Regions from separate parts of the Bacillus sp. Brlt_9 genome, predicted to be linked through region 2. Evidence: predicted binding sites of a transcription regulator. Region 2 holds the regulator's gene; each other region holds the start of a gene.
The links. The regulator Rex, encoded in region 2, represses fermentation and respiration genes when NADH is low (regulators of the CRP and FNR family bind a similar motif). The targets are predictions, from matches to a motif close to TTGTGAAATATTTCACAA.

Region 1: hcp (hydroxylamine reductase) is a predicted target of Rex. The motif match lies at 3,185-3,202, and genes of this name have one in related genera.
Region 3: VF726_RS06195 (L-lactate dehydrogenase) is a predicted target of Rex. The motif match lies at 1,958-1,975, and genes of this name have one in related genera.
Region 4: VF726_RS03555 (TIGR04053 family radical SAM/SPASM domain-containing protein) is a predicted target of Rex. The motif match lies at 2,855-2,872, and genes of this name have one in related genera.

Annotation. Positions count from the first base shown of each region.
Region 1 is NZ_JAYJLO010000004.1:417,698-422,246, reverse strand. It holds gene VF726_RS18680 (hypothetical protein) at 1-140, shown strand, start outside; gene VF726_RS18675 (DUF3784 domain-containing protein) at 170-460, opposite strand; gene VF726_RS18670 (MazG nucleotide pyrophosphohydrolase domain-containing protein) at 572-853, shown strand; gene VF726_RS18665 (glycoside hydrolase family 25 protein) at 888-1,625, shown strand; gene bla2 (BcII family subclass B1 metallo-beta-lactamase) at 1,761-2,534, shown strand; gene hcp (hydroxylamine reductase) at 3,267-4,549, shown strand, end outside.
Region 2 is NZ_JAYJLO010000023.1:8,208-12,756, forward strand. It holds gene groL (chaperonin GroEL) at 56-1,690, opposite strand; gene groES (co-chaperone GroES) at 1,729-2,013, opposite strand; gene VF726_RS31140 (CPBP family intramembrane glutamic endopeptidase) at 2,415-3,161, shown strand; gene VF726_RS31145 (YdiK family protein) at 3,158-3,349, shown strand; gene VF726_RS31150 (redox-sensing transcriptional repressor Rex) at 3,379-4,008, opposite strand; gene VF726_RS31155 (ABC-F family ATP-binding cassette domain-containing protein) at 4,196-4,549, shown strand, end outside.
Region 3 is NZ_JAYJLO010000002.1:657-5,205, forward strand. It holds tRNA gene VF726_RS06180 (tRNA-Glu) at 1-31, shown strand, start outside; gene VF726_RS06185 (RNA polymerase sigma factor) at 167-661, shown strand; gene VF726_RS06190 (anti sigma factor C-terminal domain-containing protein) at 648-1,628, shown strand; gene VF726_RS06195 (L-lactate dehydrogenase) at 2,092-3,036, shown strand; gene VF726_RS06200 (S8 family serine peptidase) at 3,208-4,549, opposite strand, start outside.
Region 4 is NZ_JAYJLO010000001.1:679,399-683,947, forward strand. It holds gene VF726_RS03545 (BA_1872 family lipoprotein) at 1-268, shown strand, start outside; gene VF726_RS03550 (class I SAM-dependent methyltransferase) at 597-2,642, shown strand; gene VF726_RS03555 (TIGR04053 family radical SAM/SPASM domain-containing protein) at 2,931-4,064, shown strand; gene VF726_RS03560 (GNAT family N-acetyltransferase) at 4,182-4,549, opposite strand, start outside.

The DNA.
Region 1 (4,549 bases), on a different contig from region 2:
TTGTAGATAGAGAACCTGAAATTAATAAAGAGTTGCGCCAGCTTATGGAAGAAGGAAAAACAGTTACAGCAGTTAAGAGAGTAAGAGAGGCTTTTGGTTTTTCCTTATTAGAAGCGAAGCAATATGTTGATAAATTATAAAAAAGATCATCCATTGGGGTGATCTTTTTTCAATGCACCATGCGTGTATTTACATAAGAAGCGATTATAACGTGGCCAATTATAATGATAGGAAATAAGATTTTGACATTAGGAGTAGTGAAGACACTACCAATTGTGGCGATAATACCAGCAGTTAAATTATAAAGACCAACTATTTTTGATAACCTAACTTTATCTGGCACACGGCGTTCATTGTATCCTGATAAGAGCCAAGTGTATTGTTTTACTCCGATGAAATAAGCTAATGCAAATGAAATAATTGCTAGTATGAATAATGAGGGGGAAGCAAAGAGAGTCATTGAAAACACCTCCGTTAAAGGGTTATAAATAAATTATAGTATGAATGTTATAATTTAACAAAATGTAAGTGTAATAGAAAATGGAGTATATATCATGAAGGGAGATTAAGTATGAATATTGTGGAATTCCAGAGATATGTATCAAATTTCAGTAAAGAAAAAGGATTTCAGGATACAACCATTGAAGAGCGTACGATGTATGCGATGGCGGAATTAGGTGAGTTAGCGGAAGTTATACTAAAGCGTGATAAAATACAAGATTCGAAAAGAGAGATTGGTTTAGAAATGTTTGATGTCATTTGGAATGTATGTGATTTAGCAAACAAGTTAGAAGTTGATTTAGAGAAAGCATTTGAAGAAAAAATTATGATTAATAAAAAACGTGAATGGTAAGTGGAATATTAATGTGTAAAGATGGGGGATACGAATGAAAAAGAAGCTTATTATAGGAGGAGTCTTTACCTTAATTAGTGTAATGAGTGTTGTCGCTTACTTAGTTTTTCACGGCATATTTATTCCGAATCAAATAAGTGCGGATAAGTATGAAATAAAAGGTGTAGATGTTGCGTCATATCAAGGGGATATAGATTGGAGAGAGTTGGAAAAGCAAAATATGAAGTTTGCGTTTATAAAGGCTACTGAAGGAAGCTCGTTTGTGGATAAATACTTTTTGAAAAATTGGGCGAATGCGAATAAGACAAGCATTCGCGTCGGAGCGTATCATTTTTTTAGTTTTGATAGTAAGGGTGAAACACAAGCAGAGCAATATATACGAACTGTTCCAAAATATAAACAAGCATTACCACCAGTAATTGATGTGGAGTTTTACGCTAATAAAAAAGATAATCCGCCTAAGCGTGAAGATGTTGTGAAAGAGTTGTCGGTCATGGTTGAATTGCTAGAAAAACATTACAGTAAGAAAGTAATATTGTATGCAACTCAAGAGGCATATGATTTGTATATAAAGGATGCGTATCCCCAATGTGATATATGGATTCGTAGTGTCTTTACAAAACCGAGTTTATCTGATGAGAGAAAATGGACGTTTTGGCAATACACGAATCGCGGGAGATTAAATGGTTATAATGGAAAAGAAAAGTATATTGATTTGAATGTATTTTATGGGAATGAGGAAGAGTTTGAGAATTATGGGATAAAAGATTAAGTTTTAAAGCGTACAAAATTTGTGCGCTTTTTAATAATGTTATGAAAAATATGTAAGAAAAGATGGAACAAACATTTGAGATGAATTGTCTAATATAGGTAATAACTATTTTGTTTGAAAGAAAGGGTTGAGAGAATGAAAAAGAGTACGTTATTAAAAGTAGGGGTATGTGTAAGTTTATTAGGATTAACTCAATTTGGTAGTACAATTTCTTCTGTACAAGCGGAACAAAAGCTAGAGCAAAAAGTAATAAAAAATGAGGCAGGAACTATTTCAATTTCGAAGTTAAACAAAAATGTATGGGTTCATACTGAGCTAGGTTATTTTAACGGAGAAGCAGTTCCTTCGAACGGACTAGTTCTTATTACTTCTAAAGGGTTAGTACTTGTCGATTCTTCTTGGGATGATAAGTTAACGAAGGAATTAATAGATTTGGTAGAAGAGAAATTTAAGAAACACGTAACAGATGTCATTATTACACATGCGCACGCTGATCGAATTGGCGGAATAAAAACGCTGAAAGAAAGAGGCATAAAAGCGCATAGTACGGAATTGACTGCAGAACTAGCAAAGAAAAATGGATATGAAGAACCGCTTGGAGACTTACAAACCATTACGAATTTGAAGTTTGGAAATATGAAAGTAGAAACGTTTTATCCAGGGAAAGGGCATACAGAAGATAATATTGTCGTATGGTTACCTCAATACAACATTTTAGCTGGAGGCTGTTTAGTGAAATCTGCGGAAGCTAAAGATTTAGGAAACGTTGCTGATGCCTATGTAAATGAATGGTCCACATCGATTGAAAATGTGCTGAAGCGATATGGAAATATAAATTCAGTAGTGCCTGGTCATGGGGGATTAGGGGACAGAGGATTACTTTTACATACATTGAATTTGTTGAAATAAAAAATTATGGGACTAAAAAAACGAGGAGAAACAATTTTCTCCTCGCTTTCTACTAACTATATTTAAATGCGAAGTAAGCATACGTTACTGAGATTTTAATTCCAAGTATACAAATACCAGTACCGTCATAATTGCTATAACAACGTAAGTAGCATCAAGCATTATAAGTGTTTTTAAAGTTTCAGTCATCCCAATTCACCCCTGGTATAAAAATATAACATGATCTCTTATTAATCAGATAAGAGATCATAAAGATAACAATGTACATGAAATATATTAAGTAGATTCCATATAAATATATCATATAAATAATATAAACAATGTTAAGATAGTGTAAATTTATTGTAAATAAAGTGATTTTTCATAAAATCTTTAATCAAAAAATTGATAGTTCTTCAAAATGAAAAAAAGCTATTCTTTCAGTTGAATAATAAAAAGAAAGAATAGCTTTTTTGTATGTCTATTTCTGTTAACTTTCTAGTTTATAGTAAGAAATTTTCATTTCGTACTATAAACTAGAAAGTTAAATATGTGATTCAGTAATTGTACAGATATTTGAAAACCTGAACAATATGATTATGTAATGTTTTTTGAGTGTCAATAAAAATATTATGTCAACGATGTGAACTGTCACAAATTTATATATATTATTGTGATTGATATCACATCCTTTTATCTCACCAGATATTATGCTTAGTTTGTAAGGAATGATTGGGAGAGGGTGGGATAATCATGTTTTGTTATCAATGTGAACAAACGCCAACAGGCGGATGTAAAGTAATCGGTGTTTGCGGTAAAAATGAAACAATAGCAAGTTTACAAGATACGATTGTGTTTGGGTTAAAAGGAATTGCGGCTTATCGTACGCATGCTGCTCAGCTAGGGTACACTGATGCTTTTGTAGATGCTACAACGCAAGAAGCACTGTATATGACACTAACCAATTCTAACTTTAATGAAAAAGAACATATTGATATGGCTATGAAAGTAGGGAAATCGGCTTTACGCGTAATGGAGTTGTTAGATGAGGCGCATACGAATCACTTTGGTGTTCCAGAGCCTGTTCAAATTACACAAAACCATGTAGAAGGTAAAGCAATTGTAGTTACTGGTCATAATTTATTTGCGTTAGAAGAACTATTAAAACAAACAGAAGGAAAAGAAATTAATATTTATACGCATTCTGAAATGTTGCCAGCACACGGGTATCCGCAGCTGAAAAAATATAAGCATTTAAAAGGAAACATCGGTAAGGCATGGTATGATCAACGACGTCTTTTCGAAAAATTTACAGGTGCCATATTAGCGACAACGAACTGTGTTATGCCAATTAAAGGGTCATACTCTGATCGATTCTTTTCATATGATATTGCAGGTTTAGAAGGTGTACAAAAAATTGAAAATGATGATTTCACGCCGTTGATTGAAAAAGCGGTAGAACTTCCAGAAGTACATATGGATTCGGATGAACAGTTAGTAACAGGGTTTCATCATAATACAGTATTATCATTAGCTCCAGAAATTATTGAGGCAGTAAAAGAAGGAAAGATTAAGCGTTTCTTTGTCATCGCAGGTTGTGATGCACCAGGAAAAGGCGGAGAATATTATCGTGAATTAGCAACGTCACTTCCGCCAGAAACAGTTATTTTAACGACTTCTTGCGGGAAATTCCGCTTTAATGATGTGGATTACGGTGTTGTACCTGGTACAGAGATTCCGCGTTATATTGATTTAGGACAATGTAATAATTCAATTTCTACAGTGAAAATAGCAGCCGCTTTAGCAGATGCTTTTCAATGTGAAGTGAACGAATTGCCAGTTAGTATTGTCCTGTCATGGTTTGAACAAAAAGCGGTTGCCATTTTACTTGGACTATTTAGTCTGGGTATTCAAGATATTCGTATCGGTCCAAAGGCGCCTGAATTTATTTCACCTGGCGTACTTGATGTTTTACAAGAAACATTCGGTTTAAAACTGATTACAAATGCAGCGGAAGATATGGAAATGATGTTATC
Region 2 (4,549 bases):
AGCCTTCTTCTAATTAACTATTTATACATTGCACAGCTTCACAGAGTGATGCTTATTACATCATTCCGCCCATACCGCCCATGCCCATGCCGCCCATGTCAGGCATTGCTGGTGCATTTGGTTCTGGCTTGTCAGCTACTACAGCTTCAGTTGTTAAGAACATAGCTGCAACAGATGCTGCGTTTTGAAGTGCAGAGCGAGTTACTTTAGCTGGATCTACGATACCAGTTTCAAGCATGTTAACCCACTCGCCAGTAGCTGCGTTGAAACCAACGCCTACTTTTTCGCCTTTTAGACGCTCTACAACTACAGATCCTTCTAGACCAGCGTTGATTGCGATTTGACGAACTGGCTCTTCTAGCGCGCGAAGTACGATGTTGATACCTGTTGCTTCGTCGCCTTCAGCTACGATAGAAGCTACTTTCGTGTATACGTTCATAAGTGAAGTACCACCACCTGCAACGATACCTTCTTCTACTGCTGCACGAGTTGAGTTAAGTGCATCTTCAATGCGAAGTTTGCGCTCTTTTAACTCAGTTTCAGTTGCTGCACCTACTTTAATTACTGCTACGCCACCTGCAAGTTTTGCAAGACGCTCTTGTAATTTTTCACGATCGAATTCAGAAGTAGTTTCTTCTAATTGCGCACGGATTTGACCGATGCGAGCTTCGATTTGTTGTGTATTTCCGATACCTTCAACTACAGTTGTGTTTTCTTTCGTTACAACAACTTTACCAGCGCGTCCTAAAGATTCAATTGTAGCAGATTTTAAGTCACGGCCTAATTCTTCAGTGATTACTTCGCCACCAGTTAAGATTGCGATATCTTCTAGCATTGCTTTACGACGGTCACCAAATCCAGGAGCTTTAACAGCTACTACATTGAATGTACCACGAAGTTTGTTCACTACTAATGTAGCTAATGCTTCGCCTTCTACGTCTTCAGCGATGATAAGAAGTGGTTTACCTTGTTGTACCACTTGCTCTAATACTGGTAAGATTTCTTGGATGTTAGAAATCTTTTTATCAGTAATTAAGATGTATGGGTTATCAAGAACCGCTTCCATTTTGTCAGAATCAGTAATCATGTAAGGAGATGCATATCCACGATCAAATTGCATACCTTCTACTACGTCTAATTCTGTTGTGAATCCTTTAGATTCTTCTAAAGTAATAACGCCGTCGTTACCAACGCGCTCCATTGCTTCAGCGATTAATTGACCTACTTCTTCGTCAGCTGCAGAAATAGCAGCTACTTGTGCGATAGAAGATTTACCTTCGATTGGTTTAGAAATCGTTTTTAATTCTTCAATTGCAGCAGTAACAGCTTTTTCGATACCTTTACGAAGACCCATTGGGTTCGCACCAGCTGTTACGTTTTTAAGACCTTCACGAATCATAGCTTGCGCTAATACAGTTGCAGTTGTTGTTCCGTCACCAGCTACATCATTTGTTTTGCTAGCAACTTCTGCTACTAATTTCGCACCCATGTTTTCGAATGCATCTTCTAATTCGATTTCTTTTGCGATTGTTACACCATCATTTGTAATAAGTGGTGAACCGAATTTTTTCTCAAGTACAACGTTACGACCTTTTGGTCCAAGCGTTACTTTTACTGCGTTTGCAAGAGTGTCGACACCGCGAAGCATCGAACGACGTGCTTCTTCACTAAATTTAATATCTTTTGCCATAATAATTGACCCCCTTGGATTTTTTAAGATTTATATAATTAACCGATAACTGCTAGAATGTCACTTTCACGTAAAATCAAGTAGTCAGTACCTTCGTATTTCACTTCAGTACCTGCATATTTTGAGAAGATGATAAGATCACCTGCTGCTACCTCTAAAGCAACACGCTCACCATTTTCAAGCACTCGACCAGTACCTACTGCAATAACTTTACCCTCTTGTGGTTTTTCTTTTGCAGTGTCTGGCAATACAATACCACTTGCTGTTTTTTCTTCTGCTTGAACAAGCTCAATTACAACGCGATCACCTAATGGCTTTAGCATGAACAATAACCTCCTCATTTTGTTATGTAAATTTTATTTATTAGCACTCAAGTCACCCGAGTGCTAACACACTTATAATAATAAATAATCTCAATTTCTTTTGCAAGTAAAAAAATCATAATTTTTTCGCAAATTCAGCTATACACTTTTCTATATAGAGTCTATCTTCTTCTACCTTTACCATATGAATCGTTGTTTCCACTACTCGTATGTTACAATATGAAAGGACACCCTAAGTTGTTTTCGCTACACACACAACTTTCTCCTGTCTTCTATTATAATTTCAAATAAGGATTTACGAAAAAAACATAATTTACGTGAGGTTTATATCGTAGGTAGCATATGTACATGTTATCCTACCTTATCTCATACACTAGAGTTAGAAAGGATGGTTAAACCATTTGAAAAAACAATATTGGTGGGTTATCGTTACATACATTTTAATGCAGTTATCATCCATTGCTGGATTACCGCTTCTCCTGAAAACTGGACTTTATGATAACAGGGGATTTACTAGGGAGGAGAAATTCCAACTCATAACTGGCCACTGGGCAATCATTAGCTTCTTTATTGCATTATGTATCGTACTTTGGTTACTTAGAACAGATATTCGTGACAGACGTTTAGATACAATGCGCTCTTCGGTTCCAGCTACGATCGGTTGGATTTTTATCGGGTTCTTCTTAGCATTTTTCTCGCAAAGTATTGCCGGTATGATAGAAATGCGTTTATTAGGAATTAAACCTGGATCTGAAAATACAGCAAGACTTATGGATATCGCAAGAACGACACCTTGGTTCCTTATTGTTATATCTATAATAGGACCTATTTTGGAAGAAATCGTATTTAGAAAAATTTTATTTGGTACACTTTATAAGAAGTTCAACTTCTTTATTGCTGCTATTATTAGTTCTCTCGTATTCGCAGCAATTCATTTTGATTTCACTCACTTATTGGTATACACTTCTATGGGACTCGTATTCGCCTTTTTATATGTAAAAACGAAGCGTATTATCGTCCCTATCGCAGCTCATGTTGCAATGAATACATTAGTTGCAGTTGCTCAAGTTTTAATGAGCAATGAACAAATTCAAGAAATGATTAAAGAAGCTGAAAAAATGCAAGGCTTTATCGGAGGATTTTTATGAGAAACTCACCATTGTTCATGGCTGCATTGTACTTCCTTCTAGGATGTATCTTTACCCGCTTCGCCATTACAAACGTAACAGATACAATTTGGAATATGTGGACAATACTATTTGCAGTTATGGCAACAATTGATTTTAATTTGGCACTTCGCCTTATCTTAGTTAAATTCACAAAGAAAAAACAATAATAAAACGCAGAGGAAGCGACCTCTGCGTTTTATTGTGGATAATTCTTCAAAAAGTAAACAAGTGTTTGTAACTCTACTGCTAAATCAATATGATGAATTCTTATATTGTCTGACACATTTAAGCGTGCTGGTGTGAAATTTAAAATACCATGCACACTAGTTTCAGCTAATCTATCTGCTACAGATTGTGCTACTGTAGCTGGTACTGTTAATATTGCCACTTGTATATCAGTTGATAGACGTTCTTCTAATTCATCTAAATGATATACAGGAATACCCCCGATTTCTGTTCCAACTTTCTCTTCACTAACGTCAAACGCCATTTCAATTTTTGTATTATTGTTTTTCGTGAAATTATAATGTAAGAAAGCGGTCCCTAAATTACCTACTCCAATAAGTGCTACACGTGTTATATCATCTTGGTCGAGTGTTTCACGGAAAAATGATAATAAATAATTTACGTTATATCCATATCCTTTTTTCCCTAACGCTCCAAAGTATGAGAAATCTCTTCGAATCGTTGCGGAATCAACTTTTACCGCTTCACTTAATTCGGCTGATGAAACACGTTGCTTACCAGATAGAGATAAATTTTGGATAAATCGATAGTATAGAGGCAATCTCTTAGCAGTGGCTTGTGGAATTTTCTGCTGATCCATATAACCTCTCCTCTCTTCCTATCTTTATTCATATGCTTTAATCAAATACAGAAGTTTAGCACTTATTAAATTCCTTGTATAATAGAAAGAAGAAGTATTCTCTCTGTATTTTAAACTATACACTATTTTTAGTATGATTGAGAAATATAAACATGGCAAAGTTAAGAAATTATTTGAGGTGAAAACATTGATTTTATTACAAGTAAACGCGCTTTCGAAATTATACGGTGCAGAAACGATTCTTGCAAACATAAAATTGGAAGTTCAAACGAAAGATCGTATCGCATTAGTCGGACGAAATGGAGCCGGAAAATCTACATTATTAAAAATAATAGCTGGTGAGTTATCTCATGATGGTGGCGAAATTATAAAACCGAAAGATGTCTCAATCGGATATTTAGCTCAAAATACCGGGTTAGAAACGTCTTTAACAATTTGGGATGAAATGTTAACCGTCTTTACACACTTGCAGCAAATGGAGACAAAACTTCGAAGGCTAGAGCAAGAGATGGGAAAAGAAGAAAACTTTTCAAACGAGGCT
Region 3 (4,549 bases), on a different contig from region 2:
GGTAACACGGGTTCGAATCCCGTACGGGTCATACTAAAAGAGATAGCATAATCTGCTATCTCTTTTTTGTTGTGTAAAAGCGGACTTTAGATAGTCTGCTTTTTTTATGGGTTTCTTGTATACTTTTTTCTATTTGAATCGTCTAACTAATAGAAAGGAGAGAGCGATGGAATATGAAAAGGTTATTATAGGAACATCTAAAAGTATTTATAGATATTTGCTTAAAATTGGAGTAACACCAGCAGAAGCAGAGGATATCGTTCAAGATACGATACATAAAGCATTAGTATCTATACCGAATATGAAAATTACTTATATTAAAACATGGTTATTTCAAGTTGCGATTAATAGGCATCGTGATCTAGTGAAAAGGCGAAATCGTATTGAACAAATCCCGATTGAATCCGTTCAACTTATTGGAACGAAAGGATTAGATGAGCCACTGTTAAGAAAAGAACTTCAAGTAGAAATACAAAATATACTTGGAAAGATGAATCCGGTATATAAACACATTCTCTTATTAAAGTATGATTATGAACTTTCTTATAAGGAGATAGCAACCGTACTAGAGATGAAAGAAGAGACCGTACGTGTTTCTTTGTACAGAGCTCGCAATGAGTTTAAAAAGCTTTATAGGAGGTTTGAAGATGGGCAGAGATGAGTTTGATTTTGATATAGATTCAAGTAAAGTATCAACAATGTTGAAGAAGGCGAAGCGAAGACAATTATTAAAAATAATCGTAATTTCAATTGCACTTTTTATTGTTTTATTCTTCGGTTCTATTATAGGAATTTCACAATTGAATAATAGAGCTTATCTAGCTATGGATCGTGACGTAAATATGATAAGACACATTACAAGGCCTAATACGGAAAGAGGCGTAGCAATTACTTCAAACGGTTTATTTAAAAGCACAGTAGAGTATAAAACGTATAAAGTTATTGAGGGGAAACCTGTTAAGTGGGAAGATGAAGTGTATGAGTATAAAGTTTGGAATACATTCCACCGATTATCGAATGTAAACCCATTAACAATAGCAGATAATGTTGTAGTGGGAAATGAACGTATTAATAAAACAAGTGAATTGTATAATAATCAAACGATGGAAAGAGAGATGCAGTTTTATCTTCCATTTGCTTCATATAATAGTTATATAAATGATATAGAGAAAGTGAAGGGTGAAAATAAAGTAGCTGAATTGGCTATATCTTTTGATAAACCACATAAGGTGTCTGAAATAAAAAAGATACTACCAGAAGGGATTCATCCTGTTTGGTATTGGGTAGATACGTATGATGATAAAAAATCATATTCTATTGATGATATGACCGAAAGTGCTTATAATGTGTACGGCTTTAAAGCAAAACAAGGTGATATTGAATTTGGAAATGGAACAGAAAAAGATTTTCTTTTAGCAATTCAAAATGGCATTGAGCAAAAGGGAAAGTATTATGAGGAATATAAACGTATATATGATTACCTAAGAGGGAAGAAAACAAAGCCAAGCGAGGAAGATGTAAAAGTTATTGGAGTAGTTGTAACAGGAACCGCTGCGGATTTACAGAAGTTAAATGGTCAAAATTACGTAAAGGCTGCTGTGTTAGGAGCTACCGCGGAAAACAAATAATATATAGAAGAAGCTGTCTCTAAGTAGAGGTGATCTACCGGAGACAGCTTTTTTATGTTGTCATTATTGTCGGGTTTTGTCGGTTAGTCGATATATTGCAAAAATCGCCGATATAATTTGAGTTACGGTCGATAAATTTCAATAATCGCTGATATATTTGGAGTTACAGTCGATATATTCTAAAAATCGCCGATATAATTTCACTTACCGACAGAAACATAAGAAAATCCCGTTCACAATCTAAAGAAAACGCCTCCATTGAAATGGATTTCACACCTATTCCAATAACTTTACACTCTATGTGAAAAAGTTCACAATTAGGTCATAATTTGTGAAGTAATTCACAATAATACGTGCTACAATATGAATGTAAAGAAGTTAAACAACATTAAATTAGTATTTTAATTAATTACTTAAACAATCATAAAAAAATATATGTGAACAATAGAGAGGGGAAATTAACATGAAAAAAGGTATCAATCGTGTAGTATTAGTAGGAACAGGAGCTGTAGGTTGTAGTTACGCTTACTCAATGATCAACCAAGGTGTAGCTGAAGAATTCGTACTAGTAGATGTTAATGAAGCAAAAGCAGAAGGAGAAGCAATGGACTTAAGTCATGCGGTACCATTCTCTCCAGCAGCAACAAAAGTTTGGAGCGGTAGCTATGCAGATTGTAAAGATGCAGATTTAGTTGTTATCACTGCTGGATTACCACAAAAGCCAGGTGAAACTCGTTTAGATTTAGTTGAGAAAAATACAAAGATCTTTAAACAAATCGTTCGCGGTATTATGGATAGCGGATTCGATGGAATCTTCTTAATCGCAACAAACCCGGTTGATATTCTAACTTACGTAACTTGGAAAGAATCTGGTTTACCAAAAGAGCGCGTAATCGGTTCTGGTACTACTTTAGACTCTGCTCGTTTCCGTTACATGTTAGGTGACTACTTAGATGTAGATCCACGTAACGTTCATGCTTACATCGTTGGTGAACACGGTGACACTGAACTTCCAGTATGGAGCCACGCTACTGTAGGTGTACAAAAACTTGAAACAATTTTAGCTAACAACGAGCAGTACAAACAAGAAGACTTAGATAAAATCTTCGAAAATGTACGCGATGCAGCTTATCATATCATCGAACGTAAAGGTGCAACTTACTACGGAATCGGTATGTCACTACTTCGTGTAACTAAAGCAATCTTAAGCAACGAGAACAGCGTATTAACTGTATCTGCATACCTTGAAGGTCAATATGGTGAGAAAGATGCTTACGTAGGTGTTCCAGCTGTTATTAACCGCCAAGGTGTACGTGAAATCGTAGAACTTGAGTTAAATGAAGAAGAAAAAGCGAAATTCGCTCATTCTGTAAAAGTATTAAAAGAAACAATGGCACCAGTACTATAATAATGGCTAAATCATTCAGAGGCGGGAAACTGCTTCCTACCTCTGAATTCATATAATTTAATATAAATTCCTTTTCCGGTTTCCCTTGTATATCCCCAATATACCCCTTTTGCTGGATCAGGGTCGTTTATAGAAAAGAGCACTCTATTTTATATAGAGTGCTCTTTATGATTATTTTTTAGGCGTTAATCCTAATTTCTTTAAAATATCTGCCAGTGTACCGCTTTTTGATTTTTCAACCGGTGTTTGTGATTTAGATGCATCAGGACCTTTCTTCAAGAAGTTCTTTTCAACGAAGCGAATATCTTTTTCGTCGACAATACCGTCTTTGTTAAGGTCACCGTCTTTTACAGCGAGTCCTTTTTTACCGTAGTTGCTAGCGATAATTTCAGCATCTTTAATGTCAATTACTTTATCACCATTTACATCACCGGCAAGGTTTTCGTCAGGGCGTGCATAATAATATTGGCCGAGCAGTTTACCATCTTTTTCAGTACCTAGTTTCGTAGTTAGGCGGCTTGTTAAGTGCCCTGGTACTTCTACATATAAGTTATAGTCGCGTTTATTAACAGGGAGTCCATTCAGCTTGAAGTAACCGTATTTATCAAGTGAGCCTTCAAACTTATGACGGTAAGAATCAGTCGCATATACTTTTACGCCAAGCTTTGTATAATCGAATTTCTCATCTAAATAGCCACGTTCATTTAAGAAGGCACCAGGTTTAATATTACCCTCTACGAGTGAGTTTAATGACATCACTGAGAATGATTGATCTTGAAGTACACGCATTCTATTTGGCTCTGATTCACCTTGCTTCCAGTAAGCGAACACTGGTAAATCTAATTGAGCACTTGCTTTATAAAATTCATCATTTGCTACTTTGAAAGTTACATCAATGAACGGGAAATCACCATCTAATCCAGCAAAGTTTTTGTCATCAATAGCTCCGCCAACTGTAACAGAACCTTCTTCTAGTTTCGGTTCATTTACTTTTGCGGTTACACCTTTTTCAGAAAGGAGTTTTTCAAAAGCAGGATTGAATTTCGCATTTGCAAATTTGAAGTTTTTCTCTTGGAATTTCACGTTAAATTCCCCAGAAACAAACTGTTTTACGTGTTTCGCGTTTAGTGTTACAGTAAGTTCATCATTTTTGTATACTTCTTTTTTATCATAACTAGTTTTCGCATATTGAGCTCCTTGCGGGATAAACCAATAGTTATTTACACCGCTTGGATAATCAGGACCTGCAGTGGCATAATCGAAAATATATACCCCTGTATTCATTGGACCTTCCACTTTAAAGGATTCAGGAGTAATGCCAACTTTAAAGTCACCATTTGCATTAATAGGTAAAAACTTATGCAAGTATGGGGAATAGTCGTAGTACATAACTCCGTTCGCTTCTTGCGTAATGTTTAACCCTTTTCCTTTTAAGTAGTCAACGTTTGAATCGTACACATTACCTTTAATCCATAATGCCTTTTTACCATCTTCTACTGTATAATCCTCTTCA
Region 4 (4,549 bases), on a different contig from region 2:
TGGTTCGTTGCAAGGGTATTACGATGTGCAAACGGTTAAAGCTGAAAAAGGAAATGTGGAAATTCCTTATGAAGCAGCCGTTGAGGAAGGTACGATTTTATTGCAAGTTACAAAAGATGATAAGGTTATTTATGAAGAAGAAGTTACTTCTCAAAAAGAAGGTCTGCTTTCTTTTGAAGCGCCAAAATCCGGATCATATGATTTAATTGTACGCGTGAAGGGTGAAAAAGAGAAAGCGAAAGAAATTCAAGTACATACTAAGCTATGAAAAAACGGCAAGTGGAGTGCACCCGCTTGCCGTTTCCATTTTCAGTTGATTCTGTCACAACATATGTTTATCAATTTAAGAGGTGATCTTCCGAAATTCCTAATGAAGTTAAAATAAGAGATCAACAAAAAATATGTTACAACCTTAGCATGGTAGTAACGGAATTTATAACTCTCTTTTACACGATAAAAAGACTGGGTTTGATACATTTTTATTCGAAAGAGATGTAGATGGTAAAAAGCAAGTAGTAGTATTTAGGAGGAGGGACATAAGGTGATGCTCTTTTTGGAGAAGGTGTCCTAGATCTTACTACCGATATTGATTATATATGGGGGGAAATAAGTTGAAAAGCATTGAAGTTCTAAATACATATATTGAAGGGAGTTCTGTTGCAATCCCTACGTGGTTAAAGCATCTAATTGAGGCAGAGGAGATACATCAAAACTATGAGAATGTACAAGTACTTGGTGCATTAAAAACAGATGCGGTGTTGTACTATGTACACCGTACGCTGCAAGTGTTAGATGGACTGTCTTTAGATGAAGAAGCATATCGTATTATTGAAAAGGTACTAACGTATAGTGAGCTTGCAAAGGTAGGATCTTTAAAACAGCGGGAGCAATGGAAGAAAAAAGGGATTAATCTATTGGTACATAACGAGGGTTCTGCTGATATCTTTAGTGATATTCAGTTTATTGAACGTGTAGAGACAAACTTAAACTCTACTGAGTATTTGTTTATTCAAGATTTAATTAGAACACATGGATTAATCGGGCAGTATATACGCGGGGAGGCTCGTTTGGACTCTCATGTTGATTTAATTAACACATATAAAGAAGAATACGGAGACGTTAGGTTAAAGGAGATTCTATACTATCTTAACCAATGCATTATTGAGGGCGTATCAAAAGCTTTGTGGAGTGAAGTGAAGAACGATGTGAAGATTACAATTGATGGTCTGTTTGATGGTTATATGGAGCCATTTACTTCTCGTATACATAGACTCACGCCAAAACATAAGGAGTCAGCATTTGAAAAAGATATAATTATGGGGAGCGAGAAGAGTGACGTTCAAACATTCCTATCTAGTAAGGATTTGTGGTATGTAGAACCGTCTATGCATGCTCTTAGCTTCGAGGATATTTGGACAGTGTTTGTTATGTTAAAGAATGAGATAGGCACTAGAAAGGTTCAGCATATACATTTCGAGAAATTGATGCAGCAGCTACATTATGATTTCAAAGGCGAAAAAAAGGACAACGTGTATCGTAAGCGAGTTATTGAGAAGTATCTACGGGAGTACCGTGAGAACGAGAAACCGAATACAACGCATGTTTCTTTTCAGGTTAAAGTCGATGAAGATATGAAGACTGCGTATGTGTCGTTTCGGTTTTCTGCTGTAGGTGAGGCGTTAATTACCTTCTGTGTAGAGGCAGAAAAGATAGATATGATGCATGCTCGGGCAAATGTGCTGCTGTTTGATTTCTTCGGGTTACGAAAGGATGCATATGATAGATTCCATAACGAAGAAGTGTATCTGGAGCATATGAATAGCTCGGCTGATGATAAACGAATTATTCTTGATTATATAAAGGGAGATATGATTGTAGATGTCGGAGCCGGTGGTGGTGTCATGCTAGACATGATTGAAGAAGAGACCGAGGATAAACGAATCTACGGTATCGATATTTCCGAAAACGTGATTGATACGTTGAAAAAGAAGAAGCAGAACGAGGGGCGTTCTTGGAACGTCATTAAAGGGGATGCAATCAATTTAAGCAGCTCATTTGAAAAAGAATCGGTTGATACGATTGTATATTCTTCTATCCTTCATGAGCTGTTCTCTTATATCGAGTATGAAGGTAGGAAATTTAATCATGAAGTAATTAAAAAGGGGCTGCAGAGTGCTTATGAGGTGTTAAAGCCAGGAGGCCGTATTATCATTCGTGATGGCATCATGACCGAAGATAAAAGGTTAATGCGGGTGATTCGTTTTAAAGATGCAGGCGGAATGAAGTTCTTAGAGCAGTATGTCCAAGAATTTAAGGGGCGTATAATCCAGTATGAGGTACTTGCAGACAATACAGTCAAAATGCCTGTTAATGATGCAATGGAGTTCTTATATACGTATACTTGGGGCGAGGATTCCTTTGTTCATGAAGTGCAGGAGCAGTTTGGAATTTTTACGCCAAACGACTATAAGGACTTCGTAAAGGGTATCTTTGGAGATAAAGTAAATATCGTTCAAGCTATGAACTATTTGCAGGATGGATATACAAACCATCTTAGCGAGAAAATCGAGTTTACAGATGAGTCTGGGAATGCTGTTGCGCTACCAGATAGTACGTTCTTTATGGTTTTAGAAAAGAGGTAATGATGTTGAAAGACTTTAAAAATACTATTTAAAAAAACTTAATTTAAATTTGATGAATTGAAGAAAGCAGAGATGTTAATAAAAAGTTGTGTAGTTTTGCCCCTTTAGATAATTTAGTCTAAAGGGGTATTTATATTAAAAAAAGAGATTCTGTAATTGGTGAAGAGGAAGGTAGAAACATTAGATCAACAGTAGAGTAGGAAGAGAATGATTTGTGATACATCTCACACCATAAATACATATATAACTTTACAATTAGAATATCAATTGATGGGAGGGTTAATATTGATGAATCTTGATTTTAATAATAATCCATTTATTGTAATATGGGAGTTGACAAGAGCATGTCAATTAAAATGTTTGCATTGTCGTGCGGAAGCACAGTATCATCGTCATCCTCTAGAGCTAACATTTGAAGAAGGAAAGAAACTAATTGATGATATATATGAAATGGAAAATCCAATGCTTGTATTTACTGGTGGAGATCCATTAATGCGTCCAGATGTATATGATATTGCGGAATATGCAGTGAAAAAAGGTGTTCGAGTATCTATGACACCAAGTGCCACCCCGAACGTTACGAAAGAAACGATTCAAAAAGCAAAAGAAGTAGGACTTGCTAGATGGGCATTTAGTTTAGATGGACCAACAGCTGAAATACACGATCATTTTAGAGGGACAGAAGGGTCATTTCAATTAACGATGAATGCGATTCGTTATTTGCATGAATTAAAAATTCCTATTCAAATTAATACTGTTGTTTCTAATTATAATGTGGATGTACTTGAAGAGATGGCAGTGTTAATAGAAGAATTAGAATGTGTACTCTGGAGTATATTTTTCTTAGTTCCAATAGGGCGAGGGAAGGAAAAAGATATGATTTCACCAGCTCAACATGAAAGGGTATTCCGTTGGCTATATCAACTTAGTAAAAAGGTTTCTTTTGATATTAAAACAACAGCTGGTCAGCACTATAGACGTGTTGTGATCCAAGAAAAAATGAAAGAACATAAAAAGGAAAAACAGGTCATTCAATATCAGGATGTATTGATGAGTGGGATGACGGGGCGAGTTAATGGGCTTGGGCGTGCTCCAAAAGGGGTGAATGATGGAAACGGTTTTGTATTTATTTCTCATATTGGAGATGTATATCCAAGTGGGTTATTGCCGATTAAAACCGGGAATATTAGAACAAATTCGCTAGCTGAAACCTATCGAAACTCCCCTGTTTTTCAAAATCTTCGTAATCCTGACAAGTATAAGGGAAAGTGTGGTGTTTGTGAGTTTCGATATGTTTGTGGGGGATCTCGTTCTAGAGCATATGCAATGACGGGGGATTATATGGAAAGTGAGCCTTTCTGCGTATACGTACCAAAAGCATTGCGAAAACAGAAAAAGAACATAAAAAAGGGCTATGAGTAAAAGCTTACTCATAGCCCTTTTTTAATGTTTTATAATGTATAGTACTTCGCATCCTTCATTAAAAATTCGCTACCTATAACTGTTGTACTGAAACAAGTTTTTTACACATGTATTCTATTAAACCGATTTTAATAAAGAATAAAAATTCGTATCATATGGGATATCATCTTGATACATATAATTTCTTAGAACGCCTTCTTTTTCAAACCCTAATTTTAATAGTACTTTATTGGAAGCTTCATTTTCAAGAAAGACAATTGCCCCGATCCGTTTTAGATGAAGTGTGTGGAAACCGTATAATATAACGTCAGAAACCGCTTCAGTCGCATATCCATTTCCCCAGTGTTCAGGGAGAAAGGCATAACTGATATTGGCTCGTTTATGCTCAGAAGACCAATCATGAAACCCAATTGTTCCAATGAGTTCTTTCTTGTTTTTTAATTCGATTCCCCATTTTATACCGCTTCTTGCATTGTAACTGAGCT